DNA from 4 places in the Streptomyces sp. NPDC048473 genome. Region 3 is predicted to be linked to each of the others. Evidence: riboswitches for the same ligand, from Rfam matches in the RefSeq annotation. Region 3 holds a riboswitch; each other region holds the start of a gene.
The links. Region 3 has a riboswitch for thiamine pyrophosphate ahead of ACGFU7_RS20480 (thiamine ABC transporter substrate binding subunit). Riboswitches for the same ligand answer to the same signal wherever they lie in the genome.
Positions count from the first base shown of each region.

Region 1 (7,597 bases), on a different contig from region 3:
TTGAGGTAGTCGAAGGTGCCGAGGATGCTCCAGCTGTCGCCGCCGCCGTAGCCGGAGGCGATCGGAGAGAGGCCGTCCTTCTTCATCTGCTTGGCCAGCGCGGTGAACTGGCTCCAGTTCGTGGGGACCTGGTAGCCGTACTGCTTGAAGACGCTCTTACGGTAGAAGACGGCCCACGGGTAGTTGTAGAGCGGGACGAAGTAGTACTTCCCGTCCTCGCCCTTCGACAGCTGCTTGGCCGCGTCGCTGTAGCCGGCGCCTATCTTGTCCCACACCTCGTCGATGGGGCCGGCGAGGCCCTTCTTGGCGAAGTACTGCATGCGGTAGCCGGCGAACCAGGTGAAGACGTCTTCCGGGGTGCCCTGCAGATAGGTGGAGATGCTCTTCTGGAATGTGTCGTGGTCGACGGTGTTCGTCTTGACCGTGAGCTTGCTGTCCTTCTGGAAGGCGTCCGTCACCGCGGTGTATGCCTTCTTCGGTGTGGCGTCCGCGCCGTTCGACCCGAAGGTCACCGTCTTCGGGTCGGACGCGGCCCCTCCACCGCAGGCGGCAAGGGCGGGCACGGCCAGGGCAGCGGCCCCGACACCGAACAGCCCCTGGACCACCTTTCTGCGGTGAAGACCTGCGGGGGTCTGAGGGATGCGGCTCTGCAGCGTCATCGCTACTCCTAGTACGTGTCTGATCCGATAAAGGACTGGATCGCGGTGGCCGCGGCCCCGCGTGCCCACTCCTCGAAAGGCAGCGGACGTGTCATCACGTCACACTGCGCGGCGGTGCCGAAGGCGGACGCGGCGAACGCGTCGCGGATGCCCTCGGCGAACAGGTCGTATGCGGCCAGGCCCTCGCCGGAGATGATCACTCGCTCGGGGCCGAGGACGTTGACCACGGAACCGATGGCCCTGCCGATGGCCTCGCCGGCCCGTGCGTAGACCTCTCGGACCCCGGGGTCCTTGCTGTGGGCCAGTTCCAGCGCCTCGGCTGCGGTGGCCACGGGCTTGCCCGTGGCCTTGCGCACTCCGCGCAGGATCGCGGGGTCTGCCGCGATGGCCTCGACGCACCCGTTGTTGCCGCAGTGGCAGGGCGGTCCGAGCGGGTCGATGGACAGATGTCCGATCTCGCCGGCCACGCCGTGCGCGCCCGACACCACCCGTCCGTGCACCACCAGGCCACAGCCGATGCCCGCTCCCACGGTCACCAGGGCGAAGTTCGAGAGTCCGACTCCGGCACCGAACCACTGCTCGGCGACCGTGAGCGCACGCACGTCGTTGTCGACCGTGACCGGCAGCCCGGTCGCGGTCTCGACGATCTCGGCGAGCGGTATGTCCCGCCACTCCAGGAAGGGCGAGTAACGGACCACACCGTCCGCACGGTCCACGTCACCCGAGACGGCGATGCCCAGCCCCCGCACCTGCACACCGAATCCATCGGCCTCCGTGAGGAGTTCCTGCACCAGCGCGATGATGGAGGGCAGCACCGCCTCCGGCTCGCGGTCCGTGAGCCGTACGTGCCGGGCGACACGGATACGGCAGCACAGATCGGCAAGGACGGCGATGATCTCGTCGCCCGTCACCTTGACCCCGATGAACAATGCCCTGCCCGCGTCCACCCGTACCGGGTTGGCCGGACGCCCGAGAGCAGGCCGCGCCGCCTCGTCCACGCCCTCGACCAGATAGCCGGCCTCCATCAGCGGGCGCACCGCCTTGGTGACCGCGGCCGAGGACAGTCTCGTCCGCCGCGCAATCTCGGTCCGGGTGAGAGGGCCATGGGAGAGCACGGTCGTGAAGACCAGGGAAGCGGCCGGCGTCGTCGCCGGGACCGCCTCATGAGGAGAGGTCGAGGACATGGCCGGAAACCTAGGGTGGTTATTTTCCTCTGTCAATGAAAGAAACAGACTCTTTCGAAGAACCTTGTATGCGTGCCCAGAACCTGTGAAAGCCGAGCCAGGGTTAGGTATTGACAGTCAATCCAAGGGGCGGTTGGCTGCTCACCGCTCCTGTGGCTCTATCTGAACGTGAGGTTCAATGCCTGCGATCTCCTTCGCCCCGACCTCCGGCGTCTGGCTGCTCTGCACCCCGCGCACGTCGTACGCGCTGCGGATCGACGACACGGGAGCGCCCTGCCATCTCGCGTGGGGACCACGGCTGACCCTCGCGGCAGCCGGGGAACTCGTGCCCCCTCCGATTCCGGAGATCAGCAGCTTCGAAGGCCGTCCCGCGGCCGGCGAGGAACTGCCTGTCGACGGCGGGGCCCGGTACGGAGCGCCATCCCTCCGGGTGCAGTTCGCCGACGGCACCCGCGCCTTCGAGTGGGAGCCCGTGGGCCACCGGATCGGCGAACCGGCGCCCGGAACAGCCGAACTTGCCCTGAAATTCCGTGACCGCCACTACCCGCTGGGGGTCACCCTGCACTACCGCGTCCATGACGACACCGATGTCATCGAGCGCTGGACCGTGCTGCACAACACCGGGCAGGAGCCGCTCTCCGTGCTGCGCGCGGACTCGGCCGCCTGGACGCTGCCGCCGCGCGACGACTACCGGATCAGCCATGTCACGGGCCAGTGGTCGGCGGAGGGTCTGCTGCACCGGGAGCCGCTGCCGCGCGGCGAGACCGTGCTCACCAGCAGGCGCGGCATCACCAGCCACCACGCCAACCCATGGGTGATGCTGGACGCCGGCGACGCCACCGAGGACCGGGGCGAAGTGTGGAGCGCGGCCCTGGCCTGGAGCGGAAGCTGGCACACCACCGTGCAGCGCACCCCCGACGGACGTACGGCCTTCACCGGCGGAGCAGGGCATGACGGGGCGTCACTGCCGCTCGGCCCGGACGAGGAGTATGCGACCCCGCGCTACGCGGCCGTGTACACCGACGGCGGCTTCGGAGCAGCGAGCCGCGCCTGGCACGCGTACATCCTGACCCATGTGCTGCCGCACCCCGACGAGTTGCGCCCGGTACTGTTCAACTCCTGGGAGGCCACCGGCTTCGCTGTCGACGAGGCCGGACAGAAGGCGCTTGCGGCACGGGCGGCGGAGCTCGGCGTGGAGCTCTATGTCGTCGACGACGGCTGGTACGGCGGCCGCCGCGACGACACGGCCGGACTCGGCGACTGGGCACCGGCCGCCAAGGGCTTCCCGGACGGGCTCACCCCGCTGATCGACGAGGTCCACCGGCTCGGCATGCGCTTCGGCCTGTGGGTGGAGCCCGAAATGGTCAACCCGGACAGCGACCTGTACCGCGCGCACCCGGACTGGGTACTGCACTTCCCGCACCGCACCCGCACCGAGCTGCGCAACCAGCTGGTGCTCAACTTCGGGCGCGACGACGTCGCCGAGTGGGCCTACGGCTGGCTGACACGGCTGGTCGCGGACAACGGCATCGACTTCCTCAAGTGGGACATGAACCGCGCCTTCAGCGAGGCCGGCTGGCCCGGTCGCGAGGCCGGCCAGGACGTGCTGTGGACGAGGTACGTGCACAACCTCTACGGCGTCATGGACCAACTGCGCGCGGACCACCCGGGGCTGCGGATCGAGGCGTGCAGCGGGGGCGGCGGCCGCGTCGACCTGGCCATCCTCTCCCGTACGGACCAGGCGTGGCCGTCCGACAACACCGACGCGGCGGACCGGGTCTCCATCCAGCACGGCTTCAGCCAGATCTACCCGGCACGGACGATGGCGACCTGGGTGACGGATGTGCCCAACCAGCTCACCGGCCGTTCGGTGCCACTGCGTTACCGCTTCCATGCCGCGATGGCGGGCGTACTTGCGGTGGGCGGCGATCTCGCGCACTGGACGGCGGAGGAGCTCGTACAGGGAGCCGAGCTGGTGGCGGAGTACAAGACGGTGCGTCATATTGTTCAGCACGGCACCCAGCACCGGCTTCGCGGTCCCGTCGACGACGCCCCGTCCGCCGTGCAGTACACCACCGCGGACCGGCGGGAGGCCTTCGTGTTGGTGTGGCAGCGGGCGCCGCGCCACGGCACGCCGCGCCCCGCCCTCAGGCTCGCCGGCCTGGACCCCACCGCGCGCTACCGGGACGCCCGGACGGGCGCTGTGCATCACGCGTCCGTACTGACCGCGTACGGGATCACGCCCGAGCTGCCGTCCGGAGACTGGTCCAGCACATCACTGCACCTGATCAGGGTGGACGACGAGGCGAAGAACGGTACTGGTCGGGCCACAGGACCCGAGAGGCGGCGTCCGAGGTGATGTCGAACGCGTCGAGTCCGACCTTCCGGCGGCTGGGCCGGTGGGCGTGGCGCTGAGCCTGCTGACGGACGGCACTCCGCCGGCCGGGACGCAGACCGTCCGCCGACTGCTCGCGTACGACACGCTCACCTCGACAAGCCCCACGAGCGGTCCCCCGGCCTCGGCTCGCTGCTCGGCCATGCCGAGGCCGGGGGATCTCTCCGGGTAGAACCCGCAGGGGGCGTGGGCTGCTTCTCCCAGCCGGCCGTCTCCGGGAGCGGGCGGCAGAAGATGCTCACGCCGACGTTGGCGAGGCCCTTCTTCACGCTGTAGGTCGAGGGGCCGCTGAACAGCGGCAGGAAGGCGTACTCCCGGAGCGCCTTCTGCTCGACCCTGTTGACCGCCGCGGCCTGCTCGTCGAGGTCGGCGATCTCGGTGGTGGCGCGGATCTCCTTGTCCGGAGCCGGCCTACCCTTCCGGGAGCTGTAGCACCATATGGGCCGAGCAATCTCTTCCTCCTATCGGAGCGCCGACTCCGACGATGTGACGCTCGGGCAGAGGCCCCGTAACACGGACCGCGCATCCACGCCACAGACGAACCCACCGAGTGGTTGCCACGTAATCCTCCGTGCAGGTGTTCAAAGAGATCGGGTTAGTCTGTCCGTCGTACCGGACACGGGGTGCCCCACCCGAGGGCTGAGATCACACCCGTCGAACCTGAACCAGTTAGCACTGGCGGAGGGATGTCTTCCATGCCTTTGACGCATGTTTCCGGCGGGCTGCCCGCCGACGGCCGGCAGCCCGTCTTCGACGGACGGATGCCGGCGGCCCCCGGCGACCTCCGCGTCGAGACGCACGGCATAGAGCCGGTTCCCGAGAGCAACCGCTACGGCGGTCCCGGGCGCCTGTTCACCGTGTGGTTCGCTCCCAACCTGACCATGACCGGCGTGTTCACCGGCACTGTCGGCATCGCCCTCGGCCTGGACTTCGCCACCGCGCTCGCCGCCGTCGTGCTGGGCACGGTGCTCGGCGCGGTGCCCACCGCCTACCTGGGCACCTGGGGGAGCCGGACCGGTGCCGGGCAGCTGCCGCTGGCCCGGCTCGCCTTCGGCCGGGCCGTGACGGTGCCCGGCATCCTGCAGTGGCTGTCCTCGGTCGCCTGGGACGCGCTGATCGGGCTGTTCGGCGGGGACGCGCTCGCGCGGTTGTGCGGCTGGCCGTTCTGGCTCGGTGTCCTGGTCATGATGCTGGCCCAGGGCGCCCTCGGCGTTCTCGGCTACGAGGCCATCCACCGGCTCCAGATCGTCATGACCTTCGTGCTCGCCGCCGCGTTCGCGCTGATCGCCTGGCGGCTGCTCGACGGTGTCCACCCCGTCGGCACGGGCACCGCCCACGGTGCCGACCAGGCCGGCGCGTTCGTCCTGACCAGCACCATCGCGCTGAGCCTGACCCTGTCCTGGGCTCCGTACGCCAGCGACTTCAGCCGCTACCTGCCACGCACCACCTCGCGCCCGCGCATGTTCTGGTTCACGCTGCTCGGCCTCGTGGTGTCCTTCGTGACTGTCCAGGCCCTCGGGTTGTGGGGCGCATCGGTGCTGACCGACCAGACCGCTGCAGGTGTGGACAAGTTGCTGGGCGGTGGGGCGCTGGGCGCGTTCGGGCTGCTCGCCGTGGCGCTGGCGGCCCTCTGCAGCAACGCCATGAACGACTACAGCGGTTCCTTGGCTCTGCAGACCGTCGGCGTGCGCCTTCCGCGCCCGGCGGCCGCCGCCCTCGCCGCCGGGCTCGGCTTCCCTCTGGTGCTGTGGATGCACGCTGCCGACACCACTGCCCGCTTCCAGAACGTGCTGCTGTTCGTCGGCTACTGGATTCCCGGATTCGTGGCGATCGTCATCGTCGACTGGATCGCGCGGGCCCGGACACGGGGCGGCGCCGCGATCGACCTCGCCACCGAGACCGCCCGGCCGCAGTCCGGATGGCCCCCGTTGCTGGCATTCGCCGTCGCCTTCGCCGCGGCCGTGCCGTTCATGGACACCAGTCTGTACGTGGGCCCGGTGGCGGCCTCCCTGCACGGCGCCGACCTCTCGTACTACGTGGCGTTCCTCGTGGCGCTCGCCGTCTACGCGCCGCTGCGGCTGCGCCACCGCCCGCAGGACTGACCTGCCGCCGGCCGACGGACCCCCGACGCCCCTCTGCGCCCCAACGACATCCCCGGAGCGATATCTCATGCCCGCGGCATCCGCCGATCACACCGCCTTCGCCCCGCAGGCCCTCGCACGCGTGCGGGCGGACTCCCCACTGGTTCAGTGCCTGACCAACGCGGTGGTCACGGGCTTCACCGCCAACGTCCTGCTGGCGCTGGGCGCCTCACCGGCCATGGTCGACATTCCGGAAGAGGCCGGCCCGTTCGCCCGGATCGCCTCCGGTGTCCTGGTCAATCTCGGCACCCCGCACGCGGAGCAGCGCTCCGCCATGGTCGAGGCCGCGCGGGCGGCGGCTTCGGCCGGCACGCCATGGGTCCTCGACCCGGTGGCGGTCGGCGCACTGCCGGTGCGCACCGCGCTGGCACGAGAGCTCCTTCAGCTGCGACCGTCGGTGATCCGGGGCAACGCGTCCGAGATCATCGCGCTCGCGGGCGCGGGCGACGGCGGCCGCGGCGTGGACTCCTCCGACGGCGTAGGGGCCGCCGAGGAATCAGCACGCGAGCTGGCCCGTACAGCCGGCTGTGTCGTCGCCGTCTCCGGGCCCGTGGACTTCGTCACCGATGGGGTGCGCAGCACCCGGATCGCCAACGGTGATGCCCTGTTGACCCGGGTGACAGGGGGCGGCTGCGCGCTGGGTGCGGTGATGGCGGCCTTCGCGGCAGTCGACGAGGACCGGTTCGCCGCGGTGGTGGCCGCCGTCACCGCGTACACGGTCGCCGCCGAGCTGGCCGCGAAGGAGGCCTCCGGGCCCGGCAGCTTCGCCGTCGCCTTCCTGGACGCGCTCGCCGCGCTGGAGGAAGCGGACCTCGCCGAGCGGGCGGCTCTTTCGTGACGGCGACACCGGTGGATCTGTCGGTCTACCTGGTGACGGACACGGCCCAGTGCGCGGCCCGCGGCCGGAGCGTGGCCGAGACCGTCGCCCTGGCAGTGGCCGGAGGCGTCACCGCCGTGCAGATCCGGGAGAAGCACGCCGCCGGGAGGGAGTTCCTGCATACGGTTTTGGAGGTGGCCGCCGTCCTCCCCGAACGAGTGGCGCTGATCGTCAACGACCGGGTGGACGTGTTCCTGGCCGCCCGCGCCGCCGGCGCACGCGTGACGGGGGTTCATGTCGGCCAGTCGGATCTCCCGTCGGCCGCCGTACGCGAACTGATCGGAGAGCACGCGGTTCTGGGCCTGAGTGCAGCCACCCCCGATCAACTGCGCGCCGCCGCC
Region 1 is NZ_JBICXE010000033.1:52,653-60,249, reverse strand. Features, by position in the region: gene ACGFU7_RS35895 (ABC transporter substrate-binding protein) at 1-659, opposite strand, end outside; gene ACGFU7_RS35890 (ROK family protein) at 668-1,843, opposite strand; gene ACGFU7_RS35885 (alpha-galactosidase) at 2,022-4,202, shown strand; TPP riboswitch at 4,848-4,942, shown strand; gene ACGFU7_RS35880 (purine-cytosine permease family protein) at 4,934-6,340, shown strand; gene thiM (hydroxyethylthiazole kinase) at 6,408-7,217, shown strand; gene thiE (thiamine phosphate synthase) at 7,214-7,597, shown strand, end outside.
Region 1: another riboswitch for thiamine pyrophosphate. It lies ahead of ACGFU7_RS35880 (purine-cytosine permease family protein); the one in region 3 lies ahead of ACGFU7_RS20480 (thiamine ABC transporter substrate binding subunit).

Region 2 (7,597 bases), on a different contig from region 3:
GCGTCCCGTCGTGCACGTCCTGCGTCAGTCCGCGATCGGCAGATAGACCCGGTTGCCGGCCACCGCGAACTCCTTGGACTTCTCCGCCATGCCCGCGTCGATCTCCGCCTGGGAACCGCCGTGTTCACGACGGATGTCCTGGGAGATCTTCATCGAGCAGTACGTCAACAGAACCAGCACGGCAGGACGTTTCCGGGTCTACAGCGCCGCGAGATTGCCAACCAGGTCGTCGAGCCCGAACGAGCCCTGGGAGAGCGCCTTCATGTGCCAGGCCTTGAGGTCGAAGGCGGCACCATGGCGGCGCTTCGCGGCCGCGCGGCCCTGGAGCCAGGCGCGTTCGCCGAGCTTGTAGCCGATGGCCTGGCCGGGCCAGCCGAGGTAGCGGTCGATCTCGCCGTTGCGGCGGGCAGCCGGGCTGCCGTTGTAGGTGGCCATGAACTCCGTGGCGAGCGCCGGGGTCCAGCGCTCGCCAGGGTGGAAACCCGAGTCGGCGGGGATGGCGAGTTCGAGATGCATACCGATGTCGATGATCACCCGTATGGTGCGCAGCATCTGCCCATCCAGGAAGCCGAGGCGGCGCGCGGGTTCGGAGAAGAAGCCCACATCGTCCATGAAGCGCTCGGCATACAGGGCCCAGCCCTCGATGTTGGCGCTGACCATGCCCTCGGTGACCTGGTAGCGGCTGAGCCGGTCGGCAACCACGACCCACTGGGCGAGCTGGAGATGGTGGCCGGGGACGCCCTCGTGGTACCAGATGCTGACGAGCTGCCAGGTCGGAAAGGTGTCCTGGCCGAGGGTGGGCAGGTAGGTGCGTCCGGGGCGGCTGAAGTCGAGGCTCGGGCCCTGGTAGTAGGGCCCGGAGGCGCTGCCCGCGGGCGCAATCCGGGACTCGACCTTGCGGATCGGGCCGGAGAGGTCGAAGTGGCTGCCGTCGAGGGCGGTGATCGCCTCGTCCATCAGCTGCTGCAACCAGTCGCGGACGGCCTCCTCGCCCTTGACCGCGTGGCCGTGCTCGTCCAGGTGGTGCATGGCCTCAAGGAGGGTGGAGCCGGGCAGGACGCGCTCGGCTTCGACGCGCATCTCGGCGAGCGTCCGGTGGAACTCGTCCCAGGCCCAGGCATAGGCCTCGTCCAGATCGAGCTCGGCACCGGTGTTGTAGCGGGCGGCGTGCAGGTAGCGCTCTCGGCCGACGACGTCCGGGGTGTCCGCCGTGGCGGGGACGTAGGTGTCGCGCAGCCAGTCGCGGAACTCGGAGACGGCGGTAGTGGCCTGGCGGGCGGCGGCGTCCAGCTCGGGGCGCAGCCGGTCGGTGCCGTCCGCGACGAAGTCGGCGAACCAGCCCGCGCCGCTGCCCGCGCGCTGTCCGGCGGCCTCCCCGGTCCAGTCGGCGAGCTGGCCGATCACCCCGGCGGCCTGCCGGGGAGCAGCGAGCAGGCCGCGGGAGATCCCCTCGGTGAGGGTGGCCCGATAACCGTCCAGCGCGCCGGGGAGGTTGCGCAGCCGTCCGGCCACCGCCGCCCAGTCCTCGTCGGTGGTGGTGGGCATGAAGGTGAAGATCGTCCGCACCTGGTCAACGTGCGCGCCCACGGTGCGCAGTTGTCGGAAGTTCTCGCCGGTGTCGTGCATCGCGAGCTCGGCGGTGAGGCGTTCCCGCAACAGTTGGGCGCAGGCCTGTTCAGCGGGGTCGTCCGATACAGGGGCGGCGTCGAGTGCGGCGAGACTGCGGCGGGCGAACTCGGCGTGGGCCTCGAAGCCGTCCGGCGAGAGGTCCGGTTGCCGGTCATCGCCCGGGTTCAGGCCCAGCCATGCGGAGGTCATCGGGTTATGTGCGGCCACCTGGTCGAGGTGGCTGTCGGCAATGCTGCGCGGGGTGATCGATTCATTTGCCATATGGGCATCCTGACGTGCCGTCGGACTTGGCTGTCCGTTCTCAGTGAAACCAGTCGTTTTCTCATCCAATCCAGCCGACAGGCGCTTCGTTCAGCAATCCGTCACGGGGTCACTGAACAGACCTGGGCGCCCAGGACGCGGACAACCACAGCCCGGAACCCCAAGGCAACCGGCCGGGCGAAGTCGAGCGGCTCCGGCAGAAAGCTAGCCCGGCACGTCGAAGCGCTGTTCCGGATGGCTCTTTCCGCCCACCCGGAACAGCGCTTGTGCGTGCAGGTGTCAGTCCGCCAGCGGGAGGTACACCCGGTTGCCCCGGGCGGCGAACTCCTCGGACTTCTCCGCCATGCCGGCCAGCGCCTCCGCGTCGAACTCGGTGTCGACAGCCGTGGCCCCGTCGCCGTGCTCGTCGCGGATCTTCTGGGAGATCTTCATCGAGCAGAACTTCGGGCCGCACATCGAGCAGAAGTGCGCCGTCTTCGCCGGCTCGGCCGGCAGCGTCTCGTCGTGGAACTCCCGTGCCGTGACCGGGTCGAGAGCCAGATTGAACTGGTCCTCCCAGCGGAATTCGAAACGGGCGTCGGAGAGCGCGTCGTCCCAGTCCTGCGCCCCCGGATGCCCCTTGGCGAGGTCCGCCGCATGGGCCGCGATCTTGTACGTGATGACGCCGGTCTTCACATCGTCCCGGTTGGGCAGGCCGAGGTGCTCCTTGGGCGTGACGTAACAGAGCATCGCCGTGCCCCACCAGGCGATCATCGCCGCGCCGATGCCCGAGGTGATGTGGTCGTATGCCGGGGCGACATCGGTGGTCAGCGGGCCGAGCGTGTAGAACGGCGCCTCCTCGCAGATCTCCTGCTGGAGGTCGATGTTCTCCTTGATCTTGTGCATCGGTACATGGCCCGGGCCCTCGATCATGGTCTGGACACCGAACCGCTTGGCGATGGTGTTCAGCTCACCGAGCGTGCGCAGTTCGGCGAACTGGGCCTCGTCGTTGGCGTCGGCGATCGAGCCGGGGCGCAGCCCGTCGCCCAGCGAGTACGTCACGTCGTACGTGGCGAGGATCTCGCAGAGCTCCTCAAAGTGCTCGTACAGGAACGACTCCTTGTGGTGCGCGAGGCACCACGCCGCCATGATCGAGCCGCCGCGGGAGACGATGCCGGTCTTGCGGCGGGCGGTCAGCGGGACGTACGGCAGGCGCACGCCGGCGTGGACCGTCATGTAGTCGACGCCCTGTTCGGCCTGCTCGATGACGGTGTCCTTGTAGATCTCCCAGGTCAGCTCCTCGGCCCGGCCGTCGACCTTTTCGAGTGCCTGGTAGAGGGGAACGGTGCCGATCGGCACGGGGGAGTTGCGCAGAACCCACTCACGGGTGGTGTGAATGTTGCGGCCGGTGGAAAGGTCCATGACCGTGTCGGCGCCCCAGCGCGTCGCCCATGTCATCTTCTCCACCTCCTCCTCGATGGAGGACGTCACCGCGGAGTTGCCGATGTTGGCATTGACCTTCACCAGGAACCGCTTGCCGATGATCATCGGCTCGATCTCGGGGTGGTTGACGTTGGCCGGCAGCACGGCCCGGCCCGCGGCGATCTCCTCGCGCACCACCTCGGGTTCGACGTTCTCCCGGATCGCCACGTACTCCATCTCCGGGGTGATCTCGCCCCGGCGGGCGTACGCGAGCTGGGTCACCGGCTGCCCGTCCCGGCTGCGGCGGGGCAGTCGGGGGCGGCCGGGGAAGACGGCGTCGAGGTTGCGCAGTCCGCCACGCGGCGAGGTGTGCTTGAGCCCGTCGTCCTCGGGGCGGGCGGGGCGCCCCGGGTACTCCTCGGTGTCGCCGCGCGCGATGATCCAGTTCTCCCGCAGCGGTGCGAGCCCGCGACGGACATCGGTCTCTGTGGCGGGATCGGTGTACGGCCCCGACGTGTCGTACAGCGTCACGTCCTCGCCGTTGGTGAGGTGCACCTGACGGACCGGCACCCGGAGGTCCGGGCGTGAGCCCTGGACGTACCCCTTGTGCCAGCCGATGGACTTCCCGGCCTCGTCGCTCTGGTTCGAGGCAGGCGTGCGTGCGTCCGATGTGGTCATGAGACCTACTCCCTACGCCGGCATTACCCGGTAACAGGTTCGGCGGTCGGCGCAGCCTCTCCCGTACGGATGTACGGATATCAGCGCCCTCTCAGCCCGGTGCTCCGAGCTCCCGCGTGTGCAAAGGTTCCTCCACGCTAGCGCCCTGTCCCGCGTAATGAACAGAGGGCCCTTCTCTTCTTGCGATGATCGGCCGGTGACGTCCCCCCGCATCGACTCCGAACCGCACGGCCACTCGCACAGCCACGGTCCTGCCGCGCCCGTCTCCAAACATCTGCGCAAGGTCATCGCGGCCGTGCTGATCCCGTTCGCCACCGCGGTCGTCGTCGGCCTGGTGGTCCTCTGGCCGGGCGGCGCGCCCCCGCACGAGCGGACCGGTGTCGGCTTCGACCGGCAGACCCAGCAGGGAACGGTGGTGAATGTCGACAAGGTGGACTGCAAGGACGTGAACGCCGCCCAGGCACCCATCAGCGGCGAGACCACCCCGCCGTCGGGGAGCGGGTCCGGGCTGTGCGAGAAGGCCACCGTCGAGGTGACGACCGGTCACGACAAGGGCCGGACCTTCGTCGAGATCGTCCAGCCGGACGCACCGCGTCAGCTGCACGAGGGGCAGGGCGTGGTCGTGGCGTACGCGCCCGACGCGCCCCATGATCTGCAGTACTCGGTGACGGATGTGAACCGGAAGTTCCCGATGACGCTGCTGGCCGGGATCTTCGCCCTGGTCGTGATCGCGGTGGGCAGGATGCGCGGGGTGTTGGCACTGGTCGCGCTCGTCGTGTCGTTCGCCGTGCTGACCCTGTTCATCCTCCCGGCCATCCTCCAGGGCTCGAATCCACTGCTCGTCGCGGTGGTCGGGGCCAGTGCCATCATGCTGATCGCGCTCTACATGTGCCACGGTCTGACCGCCCGCACCTCGGTCGCGGTGATCGGCACACTGATCTCACTGCTGCTGATCGGGCTGCTCGGATCGCTCTTCATCGGCTGGGCGAGCCTGACCGGCAACACCGACGACAGCACCGGCCTCATCCACGGCCTGTACCCGCACATCGACATGAGCGGTCTGCTGCTGGCCGGTGTCATCATCGGTTCGCTCGGGGTGCTCGACGATGTGACGGTCACCCAGACATCGGCGGTCTGGGAGTTGCACCAGGCGAACCCGACGATGGGTGCCCGCGGGCTCTACCGGGCAGGGATCAGGATCGGGCGCGACCACATCGCCTCGGTCGTCAATACGCTGGTGCTCGCCTACGCGGGCGCCGCACTGCCGTTGCTTCTGCTGTTCTCGATCGCCCAGAGCAGCGTGGGGACGGTGGCCAACAGCGAGCTGGTGGCGGAGGAGATCGTACGAACGCTGGTCGGTTCGATCGGACTGGTCGCCTCGGTGCCGGTGACGACGGTGCTCGCTGCGCTGGTCGTCTCCGCGGACCGCACAGGGGTCGGCGCGGAAGCCGGAGCTTCGGCACCTGTACGGACCGGGAAAGGCCGTCGTCGCAGGACGAAGCCTTGAACGCCTCCTTACGGAGAGCGATTCACCCATTCGGCAGGTGTTGCGTTCGACCGGCGGGCCGGCCGGCGGCGCCGTGCGATTCAGCCGGCGTTCTGTTCCTCGGCGAGAATCCGGCCCAGGGCCTCTTCCAGATTGCCCTCGAAGTCACCCAGCGTGCACTCCTGCCCGAGCGGCACGAGTTTGTCCGTCCGGTCGAGAAAGGCAACAAGTGGTGCCGTCCCGGCCCTGAAGAGGGCGCGGTCCGTGCCTACCTGAAGTCGGATATGTACGTCGGACAGCCCCTCGGGCTCCGTGGGCCCGATGTGCACATCGCCGTCGCCGCTGGGGCTGTTGAGGCCGTCGAGCAGCAGCTCACGGCCGAATGCCCAGGTGACGGGGGCGTCGCCGGGCAGATGGAAGGTCATCCGGATCGCATACGGATCGCACACTTCGTACCGGAGCTCCACCGGGATCCGGAAAGAGAGCTCCTCGGAGACGAGGAAGCTCATCATGACCTCAGCTTGAACCGACTCGCGCATCGTTCAACCCCGCAGTAGATGAATCTGGCCAGGAATGATCCCCCATGGCCCTATTGACGCCATCGTGGTGCACGCGATAGCAGATCACAAGGAGTGATTTTTCAGATACTGATAGAGAACACGAACGAACGCAAGAGGTTGGCAACTTCGCCACGTAGTTGTTCGACTGCGGGGAGCAACCGGTCCTCCTGTTCCAGGGGTACCGAAATCGCCATCGCGGCAGCGGTGAATCCGGCCGTGATCGGGATGGCTGCGCAGACCGTCCCCAAGGCGTACTCCTGTCGCTCGATGACAGGTTCCATTCGTTCCAACGACCGCAATCGTTCAAGAAACGCCGGGCGGTCCCTCACCGAGTAGCGGGTCAGCGGCCGCACAGGGTGCCGGTCGAGATGGTCCTCGCGGGCCTTCTCGTCGAGCTGGCTCAGCAGACACTGGCCGATCGCATGGGCGTGCCCGGTCTCCCGGAAGGATGCCCACTCGTCCACCGCGGGTGTGGCGGGGTTGTCCGCGACCGCGATGAGTTCGATTTCGCCCTCGCGGTAGACGGCGCAGTACACCGGTGCGCCGATGGTGTCGCGCCAGCGGCTCAGCGACTCGGTCATTCTGCTGCGACGGTTCTGCAGCGATCCCTCGCCGACCAGGCGCTCAGCGGCGGTCCCGAAGAGGAACACGCCGTTCTCCCGGCGCAGATAGCCCTCATGGGTCAGGGTGCGCAGCAGATGGTAGGCAGTGGGAAGGGGCAGGCCCGCTTCCCTGGCCAGCTGTTTCGCGGGCGCCCCGTCTCGATGGGCGCCCACAGCCTCCAGCAGCCTCAGCGCTCGCTGGACCGAACCGATCAGCGTCGGGACAGCAGTGCTCGATGCCGTGGTCAACGGTCACCCCCAGGCATGGTGACGGGCGGTCAGCCCGCCTGTGGGGGCCGCCCCCACAGACCGCCGCATGACTGGGGTCCGGAGACCGAACGCCGTATAAACCACTGGTCAGGGTGGTGACGGACAGTTAATTCCCAGGTGGTGGCAGCGGACTGCCACCATATCGGCCGCATCCACAAGGGGTGTCGTTTCGTCTTGCACTTAGCTCAGCTGGGCTAATCACCCGGCCGGCTTCCGATCGTCCTACCAGTCGCTGCGCGAGGAGGAGGACGACATGAACTTGCGTACGACGAACACGAGCCCGCCGACCAGGATCACGAAGACCAGAACCTTGAAGAGCAGACCGATCACGAACCCGACCACGCTGGCGATCAGACCGCCGAACACGACGATCGCGATGACCGGCACCGCGATCCACTTCACCCACCAGGGCATCCCCGCGAATATCTCCCGCACGGCCATCGTCCTTGCCTCGTCTCTGTGAGTTCCTGTTCCGATACTCCGATGCTTCGATGCTAGAGGCGCGGAGGGGGCCGGCGGGGGTTCCGCAGCCCTTGAAGTTCCCTGATCGACCCCCTAGGGATCCCTGAGACCGGAGCCCGGTCCTTTGCAGGAGCGGCTCAGCTCTCCGGCGGGGAGAAGACCACCATGACCCGCAGGTCCTCGGTGATGTGGTGGAACTTGTGGGCCACACCGGCGGGTACGTACACCACGCTTCCTCTGCCCACCTG
Region 2 is NZ_JBICXE010000004.1:289,602-297,198, reverse strand. Features, by position in the region: gene ACGFU7_RS09885 (hypothetical protein) at 25-180, opposite strand; gene ACGFU7_RS09880 (DUF885 domain-containing protein) at 199-1,890, opposite strand; gene thiC (phosphomethylpyrimidine synthase ThiC) at 2,170-3,969, opposite strand; TPP riboswitch at 3,962-4,095, opposite strand; gene ACGFU7_RS09870 (YibE/F family protein) at 4,127-5,476, shown strand; gene ACGFU7_RS09865 (SsgA family sporulation/cell division regulator) at 5,557-5,994, opposite strand; gene ACGFU7_RS09860 (IclR family transcriptional regulator) at 6,096-6,866, opposite strand; gene ACGFU7_RS09855 (DUF5326 family protein) at 7,110-7,322, opposite strand; gene ACGFU7_RS09850 (cupin domain-containing protein) at 7,487-7,597, opposite strand, start outside.
Region 2: another riboswitch for thiamine pyrophosphate. It lies ahead of thiC (phosphomethylpyrimidine synthase ThiC); the one in region 3 lies ahead of ACGFU7_RS20480 (thiamine ABC transporter substrate binding subunit).

Region 3 (7,597 bases):
TCAAGACACGCAGGAGCACGTGGTGATCGAAGAAACCCTCCTTGAGGCCGAGGAGAAGATGGAGAAGGCCGTCGTCGTCGCGAAAGAGGACTTCGCCGCGATCCGTACCGGCCGTGCGCACCCGGCGATGTTCAACAAGATCGTCGCCGACTACTACGGCGCGCTGACCCCGATCAACCAGCTCGCCTCGTTCTCGGTGCCCGAGCCGCGCATGGCCGTCGTGACGCCGTTCGACAAGACCGCGCTGCGCAACATCGAGCAGGCCATCCGCGACTCGGACCTCGGCGTCAACCCGAGCAATGACGGCAATATCATCCGGGTGACCTTCCCGGACCTCACCGAGGAGCGTCGCCGCGACTACATCAAGGTCGCGAAGACGAAGGCCGAAGACTCCAAGATCTCCATCCGGGCCGTGCGCCGCAAGGCCAAGGAGACGCTCGACAAGCTGGTCAAGGACAAGGAGTCCGGCGAGGACGAGGTGCGTCGCGCCGAGAAGGAGCTCGACGACACCACCGCGAAGTATGTCGCACAGGTTGACGAGCTGCTCAAGCACAAGGAAGCTGAGCTGCTCGAAGTCTGATGAACGACTCTTCCTGGGGCGCCCCGCAGGGGACCGGCCACTGGGGTGCGCCCGAGATGCAGGCCGCTCCGGCGGGTCCTGCATACGATGTGCATGGCGCCCAGCAGACTCGGCCCATGCCCATCGTGCCGGACGTTCCCGACGCAGGTAGAGACGCTGACGACCGTGATGACCGGGACCAGGGGGCCGCACGCCTGAGCGGCGGCCCCCTGTTCCGTGACGAGAAGCCGCAGGAGCCCATGTCCACCGCGCCACCGCCCCCGCAGAAGAAACGTGCGGGCCGCGATCTGCGATCCGCAATAGGGGTCGGTGTGGGGCTCGGCGCCGTCATCGTCGCCTCGCTGTTCATCGTGAAGGCCGTCTTCGTCGGTGTGATCGCCGTCGCCGTCGTCGTGGGCCTGTGGGAGCTCACCTCCCGGCTGGAAGAGCGCAAGGGCATCAAGGCGCCGCTCATCCCGCTGGCGGTCGGTGGCGCGGCGATGGTCGTGGCCGGATACGCCCGGGGCGCCGAGGGCGCCTGGGTGGCGATGGCGCTGACCGCACTCGCGGTGCTCGTCTGGCGGATGACCGAGCCTCCTGAGGGCTACCTCAAGGACGTCACGGCCGGCGTGTTCGCCGCGTTCTACGTACCGTTCCTGGCCACCTTCGTCGCCATGCTCCTGACCGCGGACGACGGACCGCAGCGGGTGCTCACCTTCCTGCTGCTGACCGTGGTCAGCGACACCGGTGCGTACGCCGTCGGCTGGCGCTTCGGCAAGCACAAGCTCGCGCCGCGCATCAGTCCCGGAAAGACCCGCGAGGGCCTGTTCGGGGCCGTCGCCTTCGCGATGGTCGCCGGTGCGCTGTGCATGCAGTTCCTGATCGACGGCGGTTCCTGGTGGCAGGGACTGCTGCTGGGGCTCGCGGTGGCGGTCAGTGCCACTCTCGGTGACCTGGGCGAGTCGATGATCAAGCGGGACCTCGGGATCAAGGACATGGGCACGCTGCTGCCGGGGCACGGCGGCATCATGGACCGGCTGGACTCGCTGCTGCCGACCGCTCCGGTGGTCTGGCTGCTGCTGGTGCTGTTCGTGGGTTCCGGCTGAGTCTTGGGACGGCATACCGTCCTGACCTGGGCTTTTACGAGTGAGGGTCCGTTGTCCACAGGGCGGCGGGCCCTCACCGTTCTGTCTGCGACACTGGAAGAACCATGCCTAAGCCCGGAGAACTCACTTTCGTCGCGCCCCGCGGAGCCAAGAAGCCGCCGCGGCACCTCGCCGACCTCACGCCCGCCGAGCGCAAGGAAGCCGTCGCCGCGATCGGCGAGAAGCCGTTCCGCGCCCAGCAGCTCTCGCAGCACTACTTCGCGCGGTATGCGCACGACCCGGCCGAGTGGACCAACATCCCGGCCGGTTCGCGGGACAAGCTCGCCGAGGCGATGTTCCCCGACCTGATGTCGGTGGTCCGTCACATCAGCTGTGACGACGACACCACCCGTAAGACGCTGTGGAAGCTGCACGACGGGACGCTCGTCGAGTCCGTCCTGATGCGCTACCCGGAGCGGGTGACGATGTGCATCTCGTCGCAGGCGGGATGCGGGATGAACTGCCCGTTCTGCGCCACGGGACAGGCCGGTCTCGACCGCAATCTGTCGACCGCGGAGATCGTCCACCAGATCGTGGACGGGATGCGCGCGCTGCGCGACGGGGAGGTCCCCGGTGGTCCGGCGCGGCTCTCCAACATCGTCTTCATGGGCATGGGCGAGCCGCTCGCCAACTACAACCGGGTGGTCGGCGCGATCCGCCGGCTGACCGACCCGGAGCCGGACGGGCTGGGGCTCTCGCAGCGCGGGATCACCGTCTCCACCGTGGGCCTGGTGCCCGCGATGCTCCGCTTCGCCGACGAGGGCTTCAAGTGCCGCCTCGCCGTCTCCCTGCACGCACCGGACGACGAGCTGCGCGACACCCTCGTCCCCGTGAACACGCGCTGGAAGGTGGGCGAGGTGCTGGACGCCGCGTGGGAGTACGCGGAGAAGTCCGGCCGCCGCATCTCCATCGAGTACGCGCTGATCCGGGACATCAACGACCAGGCGTGGCGTGGTGACCGGCTCGGCCGGCTCCTCAAGGGCAAGCGGGTACACGTCAACCTGATCCCCCTGAACCCGACGCCCGGCTCCAAGTGGACCGCCTCGCGGCCCGAGGACGAGAAGGCGTTCGTCGAGGCGATCGCGGCACACGGAGTGCCGGTGACCGTGCGGGACACCCGCGGCCAGGAGATCGACGGGGCCTGCGGGCAGCTGGCGGCATCCGAGCGCTGAGGCCGGAACGGCCCGTGTAGCCTGGGCCTGAAATCAACTTCATATTCCGACAGGGGAGCGCCACAGCGCTGAGAGTGCGGCACCGGGAAACAGGTCGGCCGCAGACCCTCTGAACCTCGCCCGGGTCATTCCGGGTAGGAAGTTCGGTCATCAACTCATGCTGTTGCGCCCTGCCCGCTTCTCCAGGGGCGGGGCCGCGTCTCTTCCTGGCCAAAACCCAGGAGGAATCCACAATGAGCACCACGCGCAGAACCAAGCAGCTTGCGGCGACGGCTGTCGCCGCCGCGCTCGGCGTCACGGTACTTGCCGGATGCGGGAGTTCCGACAAGTCGGACTCCGGTTCCGGCGGCACGAAGGGCTCCGGCTCGAAGACCGTGACTCTCGTCAGCCATGACTCCTTCAACGCCTCCAAGGATGTGCTCAAGGAGTTCACCGAGGAGACCGGCTACACCGTCAAGGTGCTGAAGAGCGGCGACGCGGGTGTCGCGCTCAACCAGGAGATCCTGACCAAGGGCTCCCCGCGCGGCGATGTGTTCTTCGGTGTCGACAACACTCTGCTCTCCCGCGCCCTCGACAGCGGTCTCTTCACGCCGTACGAGGCGAAGGGCATCGACCAGGTGGCGGCCGACACCCAACTCGACGCCGAGCACCGGGTCACCCCGATCGACACCGGCGACATCTGCATCAACTACGACAAGAAGTACTTCGCCGACAAGAAGCTCGCGCCGCCGCAGTCCTTCGACGACCTGGCGAAGCCCGCGTACAAGAACCTTCTCGTCACCGAGAACGCCGAGACCTCCTCGCCCGGCCTCGGCTTCCTCCTCGGCACCGTCGCCACCTACGGCGAGAAGGGCTACCAGGACTACTGGAAGAAGCTGAAGAGCAACGGCGTCAAGGTCGTCGACGGCTGGGAGCAGGCGTACAACGAGGAGTTCTCCGGTTCCGCGGGCGGCAAGAAGGCCAAGGCCGACCGGCCGCTCGTCGTCTCGTACGCCTCCAGCCCGCCCGTCGAGGTGCTGTACGCGAAGCCGCAGCCGGCCGAGGCCCCGACCGGGGTCGCCACCGGGACCTGCTTCCGTCAGATCGAGTTCGCGGGTCTGCTGAACGGTGCGAAGAACGAGGCGGGCGGCAAGGCCCTGCTGGACTTCCTGATCAGCAAGAAGTTCCAGGAGGACATGCCGCTCAACATGTTCGTGAACCCGGTCGTCAAGAGCGCGGCACTGCCGGAACTCTTCACGAAGTTCGGCGCGACGGTGGACAAGCCGACGACCGTCGCCCCGGACAAGATCTCCAAGAACCGTGAGCAGTGGGTCCAGTCGTGGTCCTCGCTCGTAGTGAAGTAGCGAAGACCCCCGTACGCGGAACGGACGCGGGCGGGAGGGGCGAGCGTGGGGAGGGCGTGCACGGGAAGGGCCCGCGAGCCCGCTCCGGGCACGCGAACTCCGCGCGCGCGAAGGCCCGGCGCCAGAGCGCGGTGCGGCTCGGCCTCATGGCCGTGCCTGTCGCGTTCTTCGCGCTGTTCTTCGCCTACCCCGTCGCCGCGATCGTCGGCCGCGGGCTGAAGGTGGACGGCGTCTGGCAGTTCGGCCGGATCGGCGAGGTGCTGACCCGGCCGGACATGCGTGACGTCCTCTGGTTCACCACCTGGCAGGCGCTCGCCTCGACCGCGCTGACCCTGCTGATCGCACTGCCCGGCGCCTACGTCTTCGCCCGCTTCGACTTCCCCGGCAAGCAACTGCTGCGGGCGGTCGTCACCGTGCCGTTCGTCCTGCCGACCGTCGTCGTCGGGACGGCCTTCCTGGCGCTGCTGGGACGCGGCGGGTTCCTCGACGAACTCTGGGGCGTACGGCTCGACACCACCGTCTGGGCAATTCTGCTCGCCCATGTCTTCTTCAATTACGCGGTGGTCGTACGGACCGTGGGCGGGCTGTGGTCACAGCTCGACCCACGGCAGGAGGAGGCCGCCCGGGTGCTGGGCGCCGGACGGTTCGCCGCCTGGCGGCGGGTCACCCTGCCGGCCCTCGCGCCGGCCGTGGCCGCCGCCGCGCTGATGGTCTTCCTCTTCACCTTCACCTCTTTCGGGGTCGTACAGATCCTCGGTGGTCCGGGATATTCCACGCTGGAGGTGGAGATCTACCGGCAGACCGCCCAGCTGCTCGCCCTGCCGACGGCCGCCGTGCTGACGCTGGTGCAGTTCGCCGCGGTCGGCGTGATCCTCGCCGTGCACGCGTGGACCGTACGGCGCAGGGAGACCGCGCTGAAGCTGGTCGACCCGGCACAGACCGCCCGCAGGCCGCGCGGCGCCGGGCAGTGGGCGCTGCTCTGCGGGGTGCTGCTGACCGTGCTCGTGCTGATACTGCTGCCGCTCGGGGTGCTGGTCGAGCGCTCGCTGGACACTCCGGGCGGCCATGGCTTCGACTTCTACCGCGCCCTGCGGTCCGCGGACGCCGGTGGCGGTACGTTCCTGGTCGCACCGCTCGAAGCGATCTGGAACTCACTGCAGTACGCCCTGGTCGCGACCGTCATCGCGCTGGTCATCGGCGGGCTCGCCGCCGCGGCGCTGACCCGGCGCGCGGGGCGGCTCGTCCGCGGCTTCGACGCCCTGCTGATGCTCCCTCTGGGAGTCTCTGCGGTCACCGTCGGCTTCGGCTTTCTGATCACCCTGGACAAGCCGCCGCTGGATCTGCGGACTTCATGGATTCTGGTGCCGCTCGCCCAGGCGCTGGTCGGTGTGCCCTTCGTCGTACGGACCATGCTGCCGGTCCTGCGGGCGGTGGACGGCCGGCTGAGGGAGGCGGCCGCGGTGCTCGGGGCGTCACCGCTTCGGGCCTGGCGGGAGGTCGATCTGCCGCTGGTGCGAAGGGCGTTGCTGGTCGCCGCCGGCTTCGCGTTCGCCGTGTCGCTCGGCGAGTTCGGCGCGACGGTGTTCATCGCACGGCCCGACCGCCCGACGCTGCCGGTGGCCGTGGCCCGGCTGCTGGGGCGGGCCGGGGAGCTCAACTACGGCCAGGCGATGGCCCTCAGCACCCTTCTGATGGTGGTCTGTGCCCTCTCGCTGCTGCTGCTCGAACGTATCCGCACGGACCGATCCGGGGAGTTCTAGAGATGCTGACACTGGAATCGGCCACGGTTCGCTTCGGTGAGCGGGCGGCGCTCGACAGGGTGGATCTGGAGGTCGCCGAGCACGAGATCGTGTGCGTGCTGGGGCCGAGCGGCAGCGGCAAGTCGACCCTGCTGCGGGTGGTCGCCGGACTGCACCCGCCGGACGGTGGCCGGGTGCTGCTGGACGGCGCGGACCAGGCCGGGGTGCCGGTTCACCGGCGCGGACTCGGCCTGATGTTCCAGGACCACCAGCTCTTCCCGCACCGGGATGTCGGCGCCAATGTCGCCTTCGGGCTGCGGATGCACGGGGTGTCGCGGCGCGATCAGGAACGCAGGGTCGGCGAACTCCTCGACCTGGTGGGCCTGCCCGGCGCCGAACGGCGGGCCGTCGCCGCGCTGTCCGGCGGTGAGCAGCAGCGGGTCGCCCTCGCGCGGGCGCTCGCCCCGAGCCCGAAGCTGCTGATGCTGGACGAGCCCCTCGGCCAGCTCGACCGCGGCCTGCGTGAGCGGCTCGTTGTCGAACTGCGCACGCTCTTCGGACGGTTGGGCACCACGGTGCTCGCCGTCACCCACGACCAGGGCGAGGCGTTCGCCCTCGCCGACCGGGTGGTGGTGATGCGCGACGGGCGGATCGCCCAGGTGGGCACCCCGCTGGAGGTCTGGCAGCAGCCCGCCTCCGCCTTCGTCGCCCGGTTCCTCGGCTTCGACAACGTGGTGGAGGCGACGGTGGCCGGCACTGCCGCCGACACGGTGTGGGGCAGGGTGCCGGTGCCCAAGGGCTCGCCGCAGGGGGCGTGCGATCTGCTGGTGCGCCCGGCCGGGGTCCGGATCGGCTCCCCGGACGAGGGGCTGCGCTGCACGGTCGGGACGCGTACGTTCCGGGGCAACCATGTCGCCGTACAGCTGACGCCGGTGGGCGGACCGGTCCTGGAGGCGGAGTGCGCGCTGCGGGACGCCCCGCAGGAGGGTGCGACGGTCGGGGTCGGCTTCGACGCGGCGGAGACCGTTGTCCTGCCTGCCGTCTTCTGACCGGCTCTCGCGCGGCGGGCGAAGGGCGCGGCCGCGTTCACTGAACCGGCCGAGCTGTTCGGGACGATCCTGCCCGCTGTTTCCCGGCATCCGAAACTGCCGGAGCGGGCCGGACCGATCACCCGCGGCAGGTCGGCGCCGTGGTGTCCGTGCAAGCTGGGGGAGGACATGCGGCAGATCCGAAACGACTCCGAGAAGGACGGGAACAATGACTGAGTCAGCACGCGAGGGCATCGACATCACCCGCATCCTCGACGCCCCGCGGAAACAGGTCTTCGAGGCCTGGACGACGCCCGAGCACTTCGCCGCCTGGTACGGCGGGGACGCCGAGGTGCCGCTCGACCGGGTGTCGATGGATGTCAGGCCGGGCGGCGCCTGGAGCCTGGTCATCGTGGTGCCGGGCACCGAGATGCCGTTCCACGGGGTCTACCGCGAGGTCGTCGCCCCCGAGCGGCTGGTGTTCACGCTGAAGGACGCCACCGCGCCCGCCGACATCGAGGGCGAGACCGTCACCGTCACCTTGACCGACCGCGGCGACAAGACCACCGAAATGGTCTTCAGGCAGCGCGGCGGCAACCTCACGGCCGAGC
Region 3 is NZ_JBICXE010000011.1:168,215-175,811, forward strand. Features, by position in the region: gene frr (ribosome recycling factor) at 23-580, shown strand; gene ACGFU7_RS20470 (phosphatidate cytidylyltransferase) at 580-1,665, shown strand; gene rlmN (23S rRNA (adenine(2503)-C(2))-methyltransferase RlmN) at 1,770-2,876, shown strand; TPP riboswitch at 2,918-3,035, shown strand; gene ACGFU7_RS20480 (thiamine ABC transporter substrate binding subunit) at 3,110-4,219, shown strand; gene ACGFU7_RS20485 (ABC transporter permease) at 4,366-5,979, shown strand; gene ACGFU7_RS20490 (ABC transporter ATP-binding protein) at 5,982-7,007, shown strand; gene ACGFU7_RS20495 (SRPBCC domain-containing protein) at 7,216-7,597, shown strand, end outside.

Region 4 (7,597 bases), on a different contig from region 3:
CAGCGCACGTCTGGCGTCGGCGAGTGAGAGACCCTGGACATCGGGCACCTTCACGATTTCGGGGCCGCGCGAGACGACGAGCGTCACCGCGTCGTTCCTCCGGATGCGGGCGCCGGACCCGGGGTCGCTGCTGATGACCTTGCCGCGCTCGATGGTGTCGCTGTAGGCCCGCTTGACGCTCTTGAGGTCCAGGCCGGCGTCCGAGAGCCGCTTCTGGGCGGTCTTCTCGGTCTGGCCGAGCACCGAGGGGACCCGGGTGAACTGTCCGGAGTTGATGTACCAGACACCGGTGCCGATCCCCAGCGCCAGCAGCACGGCGACGACCACGGCGATGACCGAGCGCCGAGGACCGCGGCGGCGCAGGCCGTGCGGCGCGGGCGGCGTCGGCGGGGGCATTTCCAGCCGGCTGGTGTGATGAGCGACGCCCTGGTCGGCCGGGAGCAGCCGCGGGATCACGCTCGTGCGGTCCTCGGTGGCGTCGTGCGCCTCGGCGAGGGCCTGTGGCGGTACGGCGTCCAGCTGGGCGTCGGTGAGGCCGGAGCGGGCCTCGCGGGTCTCGGCGAGCAGCGCCACCGCGTCGAACGGGCGGACCTCGGGGTTACGGGCGGTGGCGCTCGCCACCAGGTCGTCGAGCCCGACCGGGAGCCCGGGGACGGCGGCCGACGGGGCCGGGACGTCCTCGTTGAGGTGCTGGTAGATGACCTGGGCGGGGGTGTCGCCGGCGTGCGGCTTGGACCCGGTCAGCATCTCGTACAGGACGACACCGCAGGCGTACACATCGGTGCGGGTGTCCGCGGTGCCGTTCTCTATCTGCTCGGGGGCGAGATAAGAGACGGTGCCCAGGACGGACCCGGTGGTGTCGGTGACGGCGCCCACCGCCCGTACGAGACCGAAGTCGGCGACCTTGACCCGGCCGTCGTCCCCTATCAGGACGTTCTCCGGCTTCATGTCGCGGTGCACGAAGCCGGCCCGGTGCGCGGCGCCGAGGGCGGCGAGCACCGGCTCCAGGATGTCCAGTGCGGCTCTCGGCTGCAGGGCGCCGCGCTCGCGCAGTACGTCGCGCAGGGTGCAGCCCGCGACGTACTCCATCGCGAGGTAGACGTAACTTCCCTGGGCGCCCTGGTCGAAGACCGCGACGACATTGGGGTGCGCGAGTCGGGCCACGGACTTGGCCTCACGGATGAAGCGCTCGACGAACGAGGCGTCGGTGGCGAGCGCCGGGTGCATCACCTTGAGGGCGAGCACCCGGTCGAGCCGGGTGTCCACGGCCCGGTAGACCGTGGCCATGCCGCCCACGGCGATGCGGGCATCGACGCGGTAGCGGCCGTCGAGCAGCTGCCCGACAAGAGGGTCCTGGAGGGTCGTATCCACGCATGCGAGTCTACGAGCCGCCACGGACACGGCCCACGGGCCGGGGCACACCCGGGGCCGTACTGCAGCCGAGCCGTGACAGGGACATGCGCGCCGCAGCCGCCGACGGCGGTCCGGTGGGTCAGAACGCGGGGCGCTCCGGGTCCAGCACCGCGCGCCCCTCCACCGGCGACGAGGCCTCGGCGAAGTGCCGGCGCGGGATCCGGCCCGCGCGGTACGCCAGCCGTCCGCCCTCCACCGCATGCCGCATCGCCGCGGCCATCAGCTCGGGCTCCTGGGCCCGGGTCACCGCGGACGCCAGCATCACCGCCGCGCAGCCCAGCTCCATCGCGAGCGCCGCGTCCGAGGCCGTCCCGGCGCCCGCGTCGAGAATCACCGGCACCCGGGCCTGCTCGACGATCAGCTGGAAGTTGTGCGGATTGCGGATGCCGAGGCCGGAGCCGATGGGGGAGCCGAGCGGCATGACCGCCGCGCACCCCACGTCCTGGAGTTTCCGGGCCAGCACCGGGTCGTCATTGGTGTACGGCAGCACGGTGAAGCCGTCGTCCACCAGGGTCTCCGCGGCGTCCAGCAGCTCGATCGGGTCGGGCAGCAGGGTCCGCTCGTCGGCCACCACCTCCAGCTTGATCCAGTCGGTGCCGAGCGCCTCGCGGGCCAGCCGGGCGGTCAGCACGGCCTCGCCCGCGGTGAAGCAGCCCGCCGTGTTCGGAAGGACGCGGATGGAGAGCCGCTGGAGCACGGAGAGCACCGAGCCCTGCACGGCCGGATCGAGGCGGCGCATCGCGACGGTGGTCAGCTCGGTGCCGGAGGCGGTCAGGGAGCGCTCCAGCACGTCGAGGCTGGGTGCCCCGCCCGTTCCCATGATCAGCCGGGAGCCGAAGGTGGTGTCGCCGAGGGTGAAGAGGTCGTCGGACACGGTTCAGCCTCCCTGGACCGCGGTCAGGACCTCGACGCGGTCACCGTCACGGAGTGCGGCGGTGGACCACTGGCCGCGCGGGACGACGGTCTCGTTGACGGCGGCCGCCACGCCGGAGTGCGCGGCGGTCAGGGTGGCGACAAGGGAGTCCAGGGTGGTGCCCGCGGCGAGGAGACGGACCTCGCCGTTCACGGACACGGAGAGCGGTGCGGGCTCGGAGAGGGGTGCGGGCTCGGTCATGCGGGCTGCTCCTGACGCACGGAGACGGCGGGGGACGAGAAACGGTGCGGGGTGAAGGGGCGGGCCACCTCGGGCAGCTCGCCTGTGGTGAGGAGTTCTGCCATGACGTCACCGGTGACGGGGGTCAGCAGCACGCCGTTGCGGTGGTGGCCGGTGGCGAGGTGGAGGCCGGGCAGGGCGGTGGTGCCGAGCAGCGGGGCGTTGTCGGGGGAGGCGGGGCGCAGGCCGGCCCGGGTCTCGGTGAGCGGCAGCTCGGTGATGCCGGGCACCAGCTCGTGGGCGTCCCGCAGCAGCTCGTAGACGCCGCCCGCGGTGACGGTGGTGTCCCAGCCCATCTCCTCGCTGGTGGCGCCGACGACCAGTTCGCCGTTCTCGCGCGGTACGAGATAGACATGGCTGCCCCGGACCACGGCCCGGACCGTCCGGGTGAGGAACGGTGCGTACGCGGCGGGCACGGTCAGCCGCAGCACCTGCCCCTTCACCGGCCGGACCGGCGGTACGACCTCGTCCGGCAGCCCCGGGAGCCGGCCGCTGAGGCTGCCCGCTGCGAGCACGACCTGGTCGGCGGCGAGCTCCGTACCCCCGGCGAGCACGGCTCCGGCGGCCCGGTCGCGTATCACCGTCAGGCGCTCCACCCAGCCGCGGTGGAAGACGACACCGGCCCGCTCGCAGGCGGTCAGCAGTGCGGCGGCCAGCCGGCGGGGATCGATCTGGTGGTCGCCGTCGACCCGCAGACCGCCGCGGACGCCCGGCGCGAGCATCGGCTCCAGGCGGCGGCATTCGCGGCCGGTGAGCCACTCCGACTCCAGGCCCGAACGCTGCTGCAGGGCGTGCAGTTCCCGCAGATGGGCGCGGTCGTCGGAGTCGAGCGCGACGGCCAGGGTGCCGCAGGCGCGGAAGCCGGTCTCCTGCCCGCTCGCCGCCTCCAGCTCGGCCGCGAAGGCCGGATAGCGGGCGGCCGAGGCGACATTGAGCCCCAGCAGCATGTGTTCGCCGTAGTGGAGTTCGGTGACGGCGGCCAGCATGCCGGCCGCGACCCGGGCGGCCCCGCCGCCCGGGTCGGGGTCGGCGACCGCGGTGCGCAGTCCGCGTTGCGCGGCCCGCCAGGCGGTCACCAGACCGATGATTCCGCCCCCGATGACAAGGACGTCGGATCCGTTTCCGTTCCGAGAAGAACGCATGGGTGCCCAACCCCTCCCTTCGCCGGCATGACCCGGATCAGGTTCGTACGGTCGGAAGCCGCCCAGCCTCCCTCTCAGCCCGGTGCGTCCGGGCTCCCGCGAGTGTTTTACGTTGGCCACCCTAAACCGTTCCTGGGCAGTGAGCAGGAACGGGTCCTGTCCCACCGGCACGCCCCGAACGGTCTTGGGCGCGTTGGTCCTCCGCTTTCGCCTCCTGGGCGGCGACGCATATCACGTATGCGGTCCGTCCCAGGTGGGCGGAATCCCTACGACCTGGCCATGTGGGTGTGGCCAGAGGCGACGGGGAGGCCCCGAACCATCACTCCGGTGATACGGGGGCCCGACTGCTGACGCCATACCCGGCGTCCCAGATCGCGCCGCGCACATTACGCATACCCAGCCGGGCATACCCGCAGATCGTCACACCGTTCACTCGATCGTGCCTGTGTTCGCCAAAACCGGGCGCTGGTCGAGCAGTTGTGCACCGAGTTGCAGAGCAGCGGTACGAGCACGGTGGAAGAGCCCCCCTTTCCTGACGATCAGTCAGATGCTTAAGGTGTACGGGTGAGCGAGCAGCAGCAGTCAGAGCAGCCGGACCGGCATGCAGGGCGCCGCGTCGTCATCGTCGGCGCGGGCATGGCCGGCGTGCAGACGGCGGTGGCCCTGCGGGAACAGGGCTTCACCGGCCCCGTCGCCCTGATCGGCGCCGAACCGCACCAGCCCTACGACCGGCCCCCGCTGTCCAAGGCGGTACTGCTCGGCAAGGCCGAGGACTCCGCCTTCGATGTCGACTTCGAGGCGCTGGACATCGATCTGCAACTGGGCCGCGAGGTCACCGGTGTGCGGCCGGGCGCGCACGAGCTGGACACCCCGTCAGGACCCGTTCCCTACGACGTCCTGGTGATCGCGACCGGCGCCGAACCGGTCGTCCTGCCCGGTGCCGGGGGCGTAGCCGGCGTCCATCTGCTGCGCACCCTCGACGACGCGGCACGGCTGCGGCCCGTCCTCGACGGGCAGCATGGCGTCGTGGTCGTCGGCGCGGGCTGGATCGGCGCCGAGTTCGCCACCGCGGCCCGCGCCGCGGGCTGCGCGGTCACTGTCGTCGAGGCCGCCGACCGGCCCCTCGCGGGCGCGATGCCCGCCGAGGTCGCCGACCCCATGACCGCCTGGTACGCCGAGAGCGGCGCCGAACTCCTCACCGGAGCCCGGGTCGCCCGGATCGAACCCGGCAGGGTGATCCTCGCGGACGGCCGCTCGATCCCGGCCGGAGCGGTCGTCGTCGGAATCGGCGCCCGGCCCGCCACCGGCTGGCTGGCCGGCTCCGGCATCGCGCTCGGCCCCGACGGATCGGTGACCGCCGACGGGGCGCTGCGCACCTCGCTCCCCGATGTGTACGCGGTCGGTGACTGCGCCTCGTTCCCCTCCGCCCGGTACGGCGAACGCCTTCTCATCCACCACTGGGACAACGCCCTCCAGGGCCCGCGGACCGCCGCCGCCAACATCATCGGGGCGGGGGCCGAGGACGGTCGGGCGCCGCGGACGTACGACCCCGTGCCGTACTTCTGGTCCGAGCAGTTCGACCGGTTCGTGCAGTACGCGGGCCACCACGGGAGCGCCGACACCCTGTTGTGGCGCGGCGATCCCGCCGGCCCCTCCTGGTCGGTGTGCTGGCTGCGCGGCGGCGTCCTGATCGCGGTCCTCGCCGTCGGCCGGCCGCGCGATCTGGCGCAGGGGCGCAAGCTCATCGAGGCGGGGGCGCGGCTCGATCCGGCACGGGCCGCCGACCCCTCCGTACCGCTGAAATCGGCAACCCTCTGACGGCGTAGGCCGACCCCCGTACGGTCGGCCCGGCTACCGACTGTCGGTCCGGGATGGCACGCTTGTCCCTGTGACCGAGATTGACGCAAAGATCGATGCTCTCGTCCCCGCCTGGCTCCACCTTCCTGACATCGCCGAAATGTTCGGTGTCGAGGTGACGCGCGTGCGGCAGCTGGTCAAGGACGGCCAGCTCATCGCCGTACGACGTGGTGAGAACCGGGCGCTCCAGGTGCCTGCCGCCTTCATCGACGGCGACAAGGTGGTCAAGGGCCTCTCCGGCACCTTGACGCTCCTGAGGGACGACGGCTACTCCGACGAAGAGATGCTGGAATGGCTCTTCACCCCCGACCCGACCCTGCCGGGCACCCCTGCCCAGGCACTGAGCGAGAATCGCGGCACGGAGGTGAAGCGCCGCGCCCAGGCGCTCGCCGTCTGACCGCCGGCCGTATGTGAGGGGCGGGCCGCGCAGCAGTGCGCGGCCCGCACCCCCGCGCCGTACCGACAACCGCTCCGCAATGCTCTCCAGGGGGAACCGCACCATGTCCACGCCTCGTGCGCTGCTGTCCGACGCCCGGCTCTATCTGTGCACGGACGCCCGCAAGCGCCAAGGCGACCTCCCCGCGTTCCTCGACGCGGTCCTCGCCGCCGGGGTGGACGTCGTCCAGCTGCGCGACAAGGGCATGGAAGCGGCCGAGGAGCTGGAACACCTGGCCGTCTTCGCCGAAGCCTGCAGGCGCCACGGCAAGCTCCTCGCGGTGAACGACCGGGCCGATGTCGCCCACGCCACCGGCTGCGATGTGCTGCATCTCGGCCAGGGCGACCTGCCGGTCCCCGCCGCCCGCGCCATCATCGGCGAGGACGTGGTGATCGGTCGCTCCACCCACGCCGAGTCCGAGGTCGACGCGGCCGTCGCCGAGCCCGGGGTGGACTACTTCTGCACCGGCCCCTGCTGGCCCACCCCGACCAAGCCCGGCCGGCACGCCCCCGGGCTGGACCTCGTGCGGTACGCCGCCTCGCTCGATCAGCCGCGCCCGTGGTTCGCCATCGGTGGGATCGACGCGGACAACCTCGACGAGGTACTGGACGCCGGAGCGCGCCGGGTGGTCGTCGTACGGGCGATCACCGAGGCCACCGACCCGGCCGCCGCCACTGCCGAGCTGGCCAAGAGAATCCGGGCGCGCGCCGGAGCATGATCCGGCCAACTGTCCGAAGGGTGGACAAACATCCAGTCAATTCGGGCAATTACCGCTGGTCTGGTCCTGCGGCCGTCGCGCTCTGGTTAACCTGCCCGTATGGCCCTTGGCACACCCTCTACCAGGACAGATCACGCGCGCACGGTGCGTGATTTCCTCGCGACCGGCAAGACTTCGTACTCGTTCGAGTTCTGGGCACCCAAGACCGAGAAGGGCGAGCGGAATCTCTGGAATGCGCTGCGCCGCGTCGAGGCGGTGGGGCCGAGCTTCGTCTCCGTGACCTACGGGGCCGGTGGCTCCACCCGGGCCGGGACGGTCAAGGCCACCCAGCAGATTGCCGCAGATTCCACCCTCACCCCGGTCGCGCACCTCACGGCGGTCAACCACTCCGTCGCCGAGCTGCGCAACATGATCGGACAGTACGCCGACGCCGGAATCCGGAACATCCTCGCCGTGCGCGGAGACCCGCCGGGCGACCCGATGGGCGAGTGGGTCGAGCACCCGCAGGGCGTGCGGTACGCGGCCGATCTCGTCCGGCTCATCAAGGAATCCGGCGATTTCTGCGTCGGCGTCGCGGCATTTCCCGAGATGCACCCGCGCTCGACCGACTGGGACACCGACACCCGGCATTTCGTGGACAAGTGCCGCGCCGGTGCCGACTATGCGATCACCCAGATGTTCTTCAATCCGGAGGACTATCTGCGGATGCGTGACCGTGTGGTCGCTGCGGGTTGCGAAACGCCGATCATCCCCGAGGTCATGCCGCTGACCAGCGTCAAGCAGTTGGACCGGTTTGCGCAGCTCAGCAACGCGTCTTTCCCTTCCGCGCTGAAAGAACGCATCCTCGCCGCCAAGGACGATCCCGCCGCTGTACGCTC
Region 4 is NZ_JBICXE010000001.1:401,331-408,927, reverse strand. Features, by position in the region: gene pknB (Stk1 family PASTA domain-containing Ser/Thr kinase) at 1-1,371, opposite strand, end outside; gene ACGFU7_RS01900 (thiazole synthase) at 1,493-2,287, opposite strand; gene thiS (sulfur carrier protein ThiS) at 2,291-2,527, opposite strand; gene thiO (glycine oxidase ThiO) at 2,524-3,708, opposite strand; TPP riboswitch at 3,705-3,818, opposite strand; gene ACGFU7_RS01885 (NAD(P)/FAD-dependent oxidoreductase) at 4,273-5,526, shown strand; gene ACGFU7_RS01880 (Rv2175c family DNA-binding protein) at 5,597-5,962, shown strand; gene thiE (thiamine phosphate synthase) at 6,066-6,719, shown strand; gene metF (methylenetetrahydrofolate reductase [NAD(P)H]) at 6,819-7,597, shown strand, end outside.
Region 4: another riboswitch for thiamine pyrophosphate. It lies ahead of thiO (glycine oxidase ThiO); the one in region 3 lies ahead of ACGFU7_RS20480 (thiamine ABC transporter substrate binding subunit).